DNA from 3 places in the Alkalibacterium sp. m-11 genome. Region 2 is predicted to be linked to each of the others. Evidence: riboswitches for the same ligand, from Rfam matches in the RefSeq annotation. Region 2 holds a riboswitch; each other region holds the start of a gene.
The links. Region 2 has a riboswitch for thiamine pyrophosphate ahead of thiT (energy-coupled thiamine transporter ThiT). Riboswitches for the same ligand answer to the same signal wherever they lie in the genome.
Positions count from the first base shown of each region.

Region 1 (3,777 bases), on a different contig from region 2:
AATGAAGAAGATGACATTGTTAATGCTGCCCCCTTCAGTTTCTTTAGTGTAGCGTCCAATCAGATCCCACTTCTTACTGTCTCTATCCTGCGCTCAAACGGAAAAGCTAAAGACACAGCTTTGAACATCATCGATCAGAAAGAAGCTGTCGTTCATATCGTGAGTAAATCACTAACTACAGATATGAATGAGACATCTGCTCCTCTTGCCTCTGATGAGAGCGAGCTGGACCGGACAGATCTCTCATTAGTCGACAGTTCGTCCGTTAAAGTCCCTGGAATCAGAGAAGCCCTGATCCGCTTTGAAACCACTCTGTATCAGCATATTCCCATCGTAGACGAATCTGGAGAGGTTGTAACCGACCACTTCCTTCTTAAAGTGACCGATGTGCACATCGATCCAGCCGTATATGATTCTGAGAAGGAATATATCCTCCCCGAACACCTTGAACCAGTGGCTCGATTGTCTGGAAATGCCTATTCTGAAATAGGAAAAGTATTTACCATTGTTCGGCCACAGAACTGATTGAGCATTAGTCAGATTTATCTCGCTGATTCTGAATGTAAATTTTCCGATCAGCTGAACTGCCTGGCACAAATGTGATGAACGCTGGTATTTATACACACTAGAGATCAAAAAAAAAGCCTCAAGAATATCCTTTCCGAGGCTTTTTTAGTGTGTTATTTAGAAGAAACAGAACCGATTTCTGCGCCTTTTTGGGTTTCTCCAGTAGTTGACAGGTCATAATCTCCTACTTGATCCATGTTGGTGAAAACGATGATGACTGTGTTTTCTTTACCGGCAGCTTTCAGGCCTTCAAGGTCTACTGTAGAAATTTTAGTTTCCGGTGTAACCGTGTCGCCTTCTTTGACTAAAGTGTCAAATGGTCCGCCTTCAAGTTCTACAGTGTCGATACCGATGTGAATCAGAACTTCTATGCCGTTATCCAGCTCAAGTCCAACTGCGTGCTGAGTCGGAAAGACACTGACAACCTTACCTGAAGCTGGTGAATAGATGTCGCCATCGCTTGGTACAACACCAAACCCGTCTCCCATCATTTTCTGTGAAAAGACCGGATCATCCACTTCATCGATTGGAATAACTTTTCCATTAACAGGGTTGCTTAATACGACTTTCGTTTCTTTAGGTTCATTCCCTTTTCCTTTTAAAAAGTCAAATACTCCCATATTTCTCCCTACTTTCTTAATATTTTGTGCTGACAGTATACATAATTTCCTATACGTATTCTATAAATAATAGTAACACATCCTAGTGTAAACAAAAACTAAAAAGATTTTGTGATGAATTCTTCATATTCTTATGGTTTTTTAACGCCTGTTTTTGTTAAGATGGAAGAGTTGAATTTAACTAAAAGGAGATATGACTGTGTTATTAGAATTAATAAAGTCCATCATACTGGGCGTAGTACAAGGAATTACAGAATGGCTCCCTGTCAGCAGCACCGGACACATGATCCTGGTAGACGAGTTTCTCATACTTAATACTACTGACGAATTCAAGGAAATGTTCCTTGTAGTCATTCAGCTGGCTTCCATTATGGCGGTAGTTCTGCTTTATTTTAAAAAACTTAACCCCTTTGACTCAGGTAAAAATGATCTGCAGAAAAAAGAAACCTGGCATATTTGGTACAAAGTACTTATCGGTATCATTCCTGCAGGAGTATTCGGCATACTGTTTGAAGATGCCATCCATGACCTTTTCTATAACTGGATTACAGTAGCAGTAGCCCTCATCATCTATGGGGTCGCATTTATCGTAATAGAGAAACGTAATGAAGGAAAGATTCCAACTATAGCAACTTGGGAAGATTTAAATTATAAAGTCGCCCTCATGATTGGTTTCTTTCAGGTGCTTGCTCTGATTCCAGGTACATCCCGTTCAGGTGCAACTATTGTCGGGGCCATCCTTATTGGAACAGCCCGTCCGATTGCTGCTGAATATTCTTTCTTCCTGTCCATACCCGTGATGATGGGTGCAAGTCTGATCAAACTGCTGGGTTTCGGCTTTACTTTCACATTAGAAGAATTGCTCATTCTGATCGTCGGCTGTATTGTATCTTTCCTGGTATCAATCTTTGCAATCAAATTCCTAATGAACTATATCCGTCGAAATGACTTCAGCTCATTCGGCTGGTACAGGATAGCTGTAGGTTTCGTCGTCATCGGATACTTCTGGCTGATTGGGTAAATCATTTAGTTCTGTTCCTTTTTTCTTGCGATACGAGGACACATATGCCATAATGACTTTGAAAGATAATTGAATATCTCTTTCACTAGGGGAGCCGCTGACGGCTGAGAAAAGCAATGCTTTGACCCTTGGAACCTGATCTGGTTAACTCCAGCGTAGGGAAGTGGAGCTTAGATCATTATGTATGGAGTGTTTTAAACGACTCTCCAACGTTCATCATGACTTTTAAGTTATGCCGCCCTGCAGATTAGCAGAGCGGCTTTTTTTGCAGTCAGATAACTTAAATATATTGATGAAGTTAAATGCGTAGATCCATTCCCATTCTTCTCGCGCCCTTCACTTCCTGTATCAGTCCGCTTTTCTCAGTCGGTGTTCTTCTTGTTCGTCTTGTTCTTTTGGTTCGTCTGCCCGTCAGCTATAGTTCTTTTAAGCAGAGACCATAAAGTCCGCAAATTGTAATTACCATACTACTGGAGGCTAAACCATGTCATTTACCGAAGAATTAAGGCAAGAAGCTGATTCAATATTCCAGTCTATTTTCAGACATCCATTCGTACAAGGAATAGGATCTGGAAAGCTTGAAGCTGAACAGCTTATACACTATGTCAAACAGGATTTTGAATACTTAAATACCTTTAATCAAGTATACGGTATAGCTATTTCAAAAAGTGTACTTAGAGAAGATATGGCAGTTTTTAACAATCAGATCACTTTTATTCTGGATGCTGAAGTACATCCTCACACTAATTTCTGTCAGGTAGCTGGTGTCAGATACGAAGATTTGCAATACGAACCTCTAGCACCGTCTGCCCATCATTACACCCGTCACATGCTTGATGTCGCCCAGCGAGGAAGTTTTGGAGAGATCCTCGCTGTTCTGCTCCCTTGTCCGTGGACGTATCTGGAAATCGCTCATTACCTTAAAGAGAATTTTTCTATAGATGAGGCTCATCCTTTTGCTGAATGGATTTCCTTCTATGCAAAAAATGAAGTGGATACGATTATCAATACATTCAGAACACGTCTTGATGCTTATGCCGAAACAGCTTCTGACACTGAGAAAGCCATCATGAAGGAAGCTTTTGTCAAAAGCTGTCAGCTGGAATGGATGTTCTGGAATATGGCATATGAGATTGAAAAGTGGCCGGTCTGAGTAAGCGTTCTGAGTGAGGAAACAGGTGGAATTGACTTGGTCAGCTAGTTTACGACCCTACTCGAGGTCGAGATTGTAATTGAGTGTGTTCTAAGACTCATCATACAGCCTACTCATCCAATCCAAAAGCTAAAATGTCCATACCCATACACTAAATTTCTAATTTGAGTATAGAAAAAGCCGTCAAATCGAGTGGAAATTTCCCTGACTCGATTTGACGGCTTTTATTTTGACTAATCAGCACATGATGAAACAACCTAGAATTTTTCATATCACTGAATAAGGAATCCTTTTAACGTAATTCCGAAAGAAGTCTCCCACTTCTAAGCGTATGGGTGCGAAGCACCAGTGAAAGTGGGAGATGAATTTCGGTCAAGCGATAGCTTGAAGTGGTTAATCTGTCCTTTTTGTTGTAT
Region 1 covers NZ_BAAGIR010000130.1:1,651-5,427, forward strand. The annotation lists gene ACYQ2O_RS10275 (flavin reductase family protein) at 1-525, shown strand, start outside; gene ACYQ2O_RS10280 (PTS sugar transporter subunit IIA) at 681-1,187, opposite strand; gene ACYQ2O_RS10285 (undecaprenyl-diphosphate phosphatase) at 1,381-2,208, shown strand; TPP riboswitch at 2,286-2,387, shown strand; gene tenA (thiaminase II) at 2,693-3,361, shown strand.
Region 1: linked by a shared signal. The riboswitch ahead of tenA (thiaminase II) and the one ahead of thiT (energy-coupled thiamine transporter ThiT) in region 2 are both predicted to bind thiamine pyrophosphate.

Region 2 (3,777 bases):
TCCACAAAAGGAATAGACCTTCTTCTCTTCACACAGACACAGACACATAACTGGATTATGTACCAGCGGTTACCTCATTCATTTTTAATGATCCTGCCTAACCTTACTGGCTAATTAGTTTCTTCAAGCAAATACATGCAATTTACCCTACATATTTTTGCAATAAAAAGGTCCTTATTCATTATTACAGAAAGCTTAAACAATTGCAAATCATACGTTTTTAAGCCAGCTTCGTTGTGATGACCCATTGTAACCGCTTGTATAATTTTGCATATAAAAAAAGCATTTTATGATTTAATCATTATAATAGGATGAGACAGCATTAATTAAGGAATAAAAAAAACACGCCTGTTCAATATGCTGGACGTACCCTAAGGATTTCCACATGCAGTGAACAGACGTGAATGATAGTTATAGTATGGGTGAAAAAAGCCGGGAAAACTGCTGTTTGAAAATTTCCCATCTGGAATAATTTTTGATCATGTCTTCTGTCAGTAAATACGATTTCTTTTCATCCTCTTCAAAAAGTCTGACCTGTTTTTTGGCGAGGTAACGATCATAAATAAATGCATTGACTTCAAAATTCAGACGGAAACTTCTTATATCAAAATTTGCAGTCCCTACTGATAAAATCTCACCGTCTATCACAATAACTTTGGAATGAAGAAATCCATTGTCGTAAATATGAACTTCTGCCCCACTCTTTACCAGTTCTTCTGCGTAGCTTAGAGTGGCACGATAAATAAATGGATGATCCGGCTTGTTAGGTATCATCACTTTCACTTTGATGCCTGACAGGATGGCTATTTTGATTGTTTCCATCAATGCTTCATCAGGAATGAAATAAGGTGTCTGGATCAAAACGGATTCTTTAGCCATACTGATCATTTTGATGAACCCTTTCTTGATGGCATGCATCTCATTGTCCGGACCACTGGAAACGATCTGCATATCTGTAGACCCTTTTAGACTTGAAAACGGGAAATAAACTTCCCCATAGTTTACTTGCTTGTCTTTAGATGATGCGTTCCAGTCCATTAAAAATCGAGTCTGCAGAGTAAGCACACCATTTCCCTCTATTCTTAGATGGGTATCTCTCCAGTAGCCCATTTTTTCGTACATACCCAGATAATCATCGCCAACGTTAAATCCTCCAGTGTAGCCGACTTTTCCGTCAACCACTACGATTTTCCGGTGATTTCTATAGTTTAGACGCAGGTTGATCAGGAAAAATTTCGAGCCGAAAAACGGTTCAGCATGGCCGCCGTATGTTCTCAGTTTGTTGAAGAAATCTTTGCCCAGTACTCGGGCACCAACCGGGTCGTACAATACTTTGACCTCAACTCCCTGTTTCGCTTTTTCTTCTAGAGCCCTCAAGAGTCTCAGACCTATATTATCCCCTCTAAAGATATAATACGTCACATGAATATGATGCTCTGCTTTCTCAATATCTCTTATGAGCTGGTCGAATTTTTCCTCTCCATCACTTATAATTCTTACTTTATTGCCTTTTGTTAAAACAGCCTGATTACTTTCCAGAAATAAACGGACCATTTCAAATGTCTTATCCTGATAATTTGATTCAGGAACATCAAGGTTCTCTGATTCGATCAGACTCTTCTGTGACTCGACCAGCTGAGGCATCCCGATGCGGTCCTGACTTCGAAGATCAAAAATAGATTCCTTTGATATTTTTCTTCCTAAAAACAGATAGATCACAAATCCGAAACCTGGCAGCATCGTAATGACCAGCAGCCAGGCCCAGATCGCTGCGATGTCCCGTTCCTTTTCTTTAAACACAGTAAATATGGCTAAAGCCGAGTTCAGAAAAATAAACCCCCAGAAAATCGTGCTTAAAATCGTCATACAGGTCTCCTTCATACACTAAGGTAATGTTATTTATCTTAGTGTACATTAGCCTGTAACCTCCTGTCCACTATCTTAAGCCGGCAACAGTTATTTCCCTTTAGGAACAAAAATCAGTGGAGACCGGTCATACAGCATCAGCAATACGATCATGGTCACTAAGGCGGTCGAGATCATACTCAGACCGTTCATGACTAGAGAAAATGTAAAGGCACTGAGTCCCCATAAAGCATAGTCTCCCCAGAATATCCAGCCGGCTATAAAGTGCCAGAAATACCGAGCGGCAGCTCCAACTAGAACAGCAGCGACGATAGTCATGTTTACCCGTTTTCCTTTCTGGTTTCTGATCCCCTCAAGAATGTCTTTGGAGTAGAATCCGGCCAGCCCAATGCTCGCATAGGTGATTGTGTATTCAATAATGACTTGATACACATTCAGCATGTATACCGATCCTGTAACAAAATGAAGGATCCCCCATAAAAAACCGGCAAATATCCCTGGCCCCAAACCTCTTCTGATAGCGTAGAAAGTCAACGGAATCATGCCTAAGGAAACACTGAATGACGACCCTATTCCTGAGGGAATCCAGGAGAGCACCATCCCAAGTGCGGCAAATAAAGTCCCTTCAAGATAGATCCTCAACTGTCTGTTCTGCATAAAAAAATCTCCTCCTCTAGTTAGTTTACTGAACTAGGGAAGGAGATTATGACATTTATGAGAGCGCGCTTGTGCCTACTCTGATCTGTCGATCTCAGTTAAGTACTCTTCCTGCGCACGTATGAACGTACAGGTTCTAAGGGTCTGAACTCACAGTTCACTCTCAGCCAATATATTGACTCCCCTAGTACAGTATCTGATATTTAATTATATACAAAATAATTATCTCGTAAAGCGTCTGTTCTGATTGACTTCCATAATTACTGGAAGAATGATCGGTCTTCTCTTCGTTTTCTTGAACAGGTGGTTATTCAGGCCTTCACGAATATCCTGTTTGATTGAACCCCAGTCAAAATCGTTATGCTTGAGATTTTTTTTGACTATACTCTTCACTATTTCCGTCGATTCATTAATCAGATCCTGACTCTCTTTTACAAATACAAATCCGCGCGTAACGATATGAGGATCAGACACGATACGCTGCTTTTTACGGTCGATTGTAACTACTGCAACGAAAATACCATCTTCTGACAACAGACGTCTGTCACGCAAGACAATGTTCCCGATATCACCGATACCTATCCCGTCGATCAGTGTATTATCTGCAGATACCTGTCCGCTTTGTGTCATTTTATTTTTAGCATAGCTAACGACGTCACCATTACTCAAAATAAAGATATTCTGATAAGGGATTCCTGTCTCATTTGCCAGGTCTGCATGGGCAGCAAGCATTCTGTATTCACCCTGAATCGGTATGAAGTAAGTCGGTCTCAGCAGGTTGATCATCAGCTGCAGATCATTAGGCGTCGCATGCCCGGACGCTTTCAGTCTGCTGGATAACTTGACTACTGTCCCACCGGCTCTATAAATCAGGTTTTCTGTCTCAGCTACCATGACTTCCATTGCTGTAGATGGGCTGGTAGCAATAAACACAAGATCCCCTTCTTTGATGTTCACCTGATCATGATTAGATGTAGCCATACGGTTGAGTGTTTTGATTGGCTCACCCGCTGATCCCGTTTCGAGAACCAGAATTTCGTCGTCATCATATTTATCGATTTTACTGATAGGTTCAATCAGATGTTCATCAGGCAGTGTCAGCTTGTCAAGATCCATGGCTGTTTCTAGAATAGCTTCCAGGTTCTTTCCAGTGATGAACACTTTTCTACCTGAACTGTGCGCCGCATTTAAAACCTGCTGAATTCTTAAAATATTGCTTGCTACTGCAGCCACGATAATCCTGCTGCTGGTATC
Region 2 covers NZ_BAAGIR010000083.1:914-4,690, reverse strand. The annotation lists gene cls (cardiolipin synthase) at 412-1,866, opposite strand; gene thiT (energy-coupled thiamine transporter ThiT) at 1,957-2,523, opposite strand; TPP riboswitch at 2,614-2,719, opposite strand; gene ACYQ2O_RS08565 (ribonuclease J) at 2,746-3,777, opposite strand, start outside.

Region 3 (3,777 bases), on a different contig from region 2:
ATAGTGAAGAAACATAAGCACAGTCATTCACCACTGGAATCCTCTCATTTATTTTTTGACTCAAGTGGTCTATAATTGAAAAAGATAACTAGGAGGGACGTTATGAAATTTTATTGTCACCCACGTTGTTCAACGTGCAGAAAAGCGAAAAACTGGCTGGAAGAGCAGTCAGTACCTTACCAGGAAATTAGTCTGCTGGAGGAGACCCCGTCAAAAGAAAGCTGGGTAAGGATCCTGTCAGACACTGATCGCTCGATCAAATCTTTTTTTAATACGAGCGGAAATGTTTACAGAGAACAGAACCTTAAAGAAAAACTTCCGGAAATGTCTGTAGAAGAAGCAGCGGAGTGGCTGTCCTCAAACGGGATGGTAGTCAAAAGACCGTTTGCCATTGAAGGAGACACATATACATCAGGCTTTAAAATCGATGAGTACGAACGTGTCTGGAGTAAAGGAGAGCAGAAAGATGTCAATTAAATATCACGCTAATGGATTGTGGATCGAGAAATTATCGCCATCAGATTATCGCATCGGTCTATCCGAAAAGGGCCAGGACGATTTAGGAGAAGTCATGTTCGTGGAAATCAGTACAGAACCTGGGAATCTGAAAGCAGGAGAGGCCATTATCAATGCTGAAGGGGCTAAAGCAGTGACTGAGCTGACAATACCTTTTGACGTGACAGTTAAGGAAGTCCACGTTGAAGTTGAAGATGAGCCTGACTTACTGAACTCATCTGACAAAGAGGATAACTGGCTGCTTCTGGTAACAGACATTGATGATTCAGTGTTCAATTCGCTTAATACAGATCCTTTTGCTGAATAAGCTGAAATCTTGCTGGATCGTGATGCGCATTAAACAAGCGAAAGGAGGCAGATGAGATGCCGATCGTACATGTAGAAATGATTGAAGGCCGTTCTAAAGAACAGAAAGAAGGGCTGATCAGAGACGTTGTAAAAGCAGTTGAGACCCATACGGGTGCACCTAAAGAAGCAGTGACTGTGATCATCAACGAAATAAATAAGGAAAACATTGCTACTAAAGGCGAATACCACGGATAATAAGTTAGAGGGCGCAGACAGGATCTGTGCTCTCTTTTCTATAAGTGTATTTTAAAATTCAGAAGCTAGCTTAGATAGGGTTTCCTAGTCTGTTTACCGAAACTATGATAAACTGGTAGTAATGAAGTCTGATATCATCAGGGGAGCTTAAAGGCTGAGAAAGGTAAGACCTGACCCATGACCTGATCTAGGTAATGCTAGCGAAGGGAGATGTATGTTTCAAGCAGGAGACAGACGAATGCTTGACTATACTAAAATCTTCCACGTGCCTGGTGGAAGATTTTTTGTCTACATAACACAAACAGGGGGGTCAAGATGAATTCTGACCATGCTATTTTACACATTAAAGACCAGAATCCGCTGGTACACACGATCACTAATCAGGTTGTCGCTAATGATGTTGCCAATGTGCTGCTGGCCATTGGTGCGTCACCCATTATGGCAATTGCAAAAGAAGAGGTCGAAGAAGTAACGGGTATGGCCGAGGCCCTCGTCATTAATATGGGTACACTGACTTCTGATTCACTGGAAAGCATGATTCTGGCCGGACGACAGGCAAACGCTCAAGGCAAACCGGTCATTCTGGATCCTGTTGGTGTCGGAGCAACGACTTTTAGAAAACAATCAGCTCAAAAACTTTTTGAAAATGTTGACATGACGGTGATTCGAGGCAATGCATCAGAAATTGCGTCTCTAGTCGGTGTCAGCTGGCAGTCAAAAGGAGTGGATTCCAAAGATGAAGCCACCTCGCCAGTGGATGTTGCAGTCAGCTTGGCTAAGAAAAGACACTGTATTGTAGCTGTATCCGGAAAGACGGATATTGTCACAGATGGCACAAGAGTATTTGCTGTTTCGAATGGCGATCAGCTGATGGCAAAGATCACTGGAAGTGGCTGTATGATGAGCGGAATCATCGGAGCTTTCCTTGGAGTAGTAGATGAATCTGACATGCTCAGTCGAGTTGTACTTGCTCATGCCGCTTTCGGGATAGCTGGAGAGAGGGCGGCGGACTCGAACATAAATCGGCCGGGAAGTTTCAGGGCGGCACTGATCGATGTGCTCCATAGTCTAACAGATGACGACCTGACTAAACACACACGAATAGAAAGGATAATCCAATGAGTAAAAGTAAAATACCACAAGTGCTGACTATTGCAGGAAGTGACAGTGGCGGAGGCGCAGGCATACAAGCGGACTTGAAAACTTTTCAGGAACGTGACGTTTTTGGCATGTCAGTGATAACGGCTATAACAGCTCAAAATACGACTGGGGTACAGGGCGTTCACCCTGTACCGATCGAAATGGTCAAGCAGCAGTGGACGTCGGTCCTGTCTGATTTTAATGTCGCTGCAATCAAGACAGGAATGCTGGTCAATGGGGAGTATATGAAAGCAGTAGCTGAAGTACACAAAGAAGTGGCGTCTATTCCTCTAGTTATTGATCCTGTGATGATTGCTAAAGGCGGGCATCCATTAATGGAAAAGAGTGCTATCTCTGTCATGCGGGAAATCCTGGCTCCTCTCGCTATGGTGATCACACCTAATATTCCTGAAGCAGAAGCACTGGCTGACATGTCCATTTCTTCAAAAGAAGATATGGTCAAGGCAGCCGAACGATTGCAGGAAAAAGGGTGTAGAAATATTGTCATAAAAGGAGGACATGCAGTGGACGAGTCCCATGCAGATGATCTGCTGATGCTTGAAAACGGTGAACAGATATGGCTGCGTTCAGAACGTATCGATACGAAAGAAACCCACGGAACTGGCTGTACCTTTGCTGCCTGCATTGCTGCAGAGTTAGGAAAAGGGCATTCAGTGGAAGAGTCCGTACGAACAGCTAAGAAATTTATCCAGGCTGCAATCAGGAGTCACTTGGGTATCGGACATGGACATGGACCGACGAATCACTGGGCATACAGAAAGGAACACGAATGACACGAGATATTAAAGCTATGCTGGAAATTTACTTTATTGCCGGCACGCAGGACTGCAAAGAAAAGTCGCTCATCCATACCCTTGAGGAAGCTCTTCAGGCAGGTATAACTTGTTTTCAGTTCAGAGAAAAAGGAAAAGACAGCCTGGAAACTGCCCCTGCTGCTCGGGTGAAAATGGCACAGGTCTGTCAGCTTCTGTGTAGACAGTATAATGTACCATTCATAGTTAATGATGATGTCGACCTTGCCCTCAAGCTGGAGGCTGACGGGATCCATGTCGGTCAGGGGGATTATCCGATTCAAGATCTGATTTCAAAATGGGGAGACCGATTTATCATAGGCTTGTCTACCAATAATGTCTCACAATTCAAAGAAGCAGAGACAATCAGTGGACTGGATTACGCAGGGATCGGTCCGGCTTTCACGCCATTATCCAAGCAGGACCATGAAGACGTAATCGGTCTGAAAGGTATCAAGGACGCGATGACTGGACGAGATCACCTTCCTGCTGTGGCAATTGGCGGCATCAACCCTTCAAATGTTAGAGACGTCTGGGCAACAGGAGTCGATGGGGTAGCGGTCGTGTCGTCTATCACACGAGCCGTTTCAGTAATAGATGCAGTGCAGCGATTAAAAAAATAAGTGATTAAATAAAAAAAGAATTGTGAATCTGTAGTGAAATATTGAACAGATTCTACAATTCTTTTTGTGTATCCTGCATAATGAAAGCGAATACAATAATGAGGAGGGTACTTATGAAGGTAAACGGAAAAACAATCGTCGTG
Region 3 covers NZ_BAAGIR010000024.1:19,979-23,755, forward strand. The annotation lists gene ACYQ2O_RS04385 (arsenate reductase family protein) at 103-477, shown strand; gene ACYQ2O_RS04390 (glycine cleavage system H family protein) at 467-823, shown strand; gene ACYQ2O_RS04395 (2-hydroxymuconate tautomerase) at 880-1,059, shown strand; TPP riboswitch at 1,189-1,285, shown strand; gene thiM (hydroxyethylthiazole kinase) at 1,375-2,181, shown strand; gene thiD (bifunctional hydroxymethylpyrimidine kinase/phosphomethylpyrimidine kinase) at 2,178-2,993, shown strand; gene thiE (thiamine phosphate synthase) at 2,990-3,634, shown strand; gene ACYQ2O_RS04415 (SDR family NAD(P)-dependent oxidoreductase) at 3,748-3,777, shown strand, end outside.
Region 3: linked by a shared signal. The riboswitch ahead of thiM (hydroxyethylthiazole kinase) and the one ahead of thiT (energy-coupled thiamine transporter ThiT) in region 2 are both predicted to bind thiamine pyrophosphate.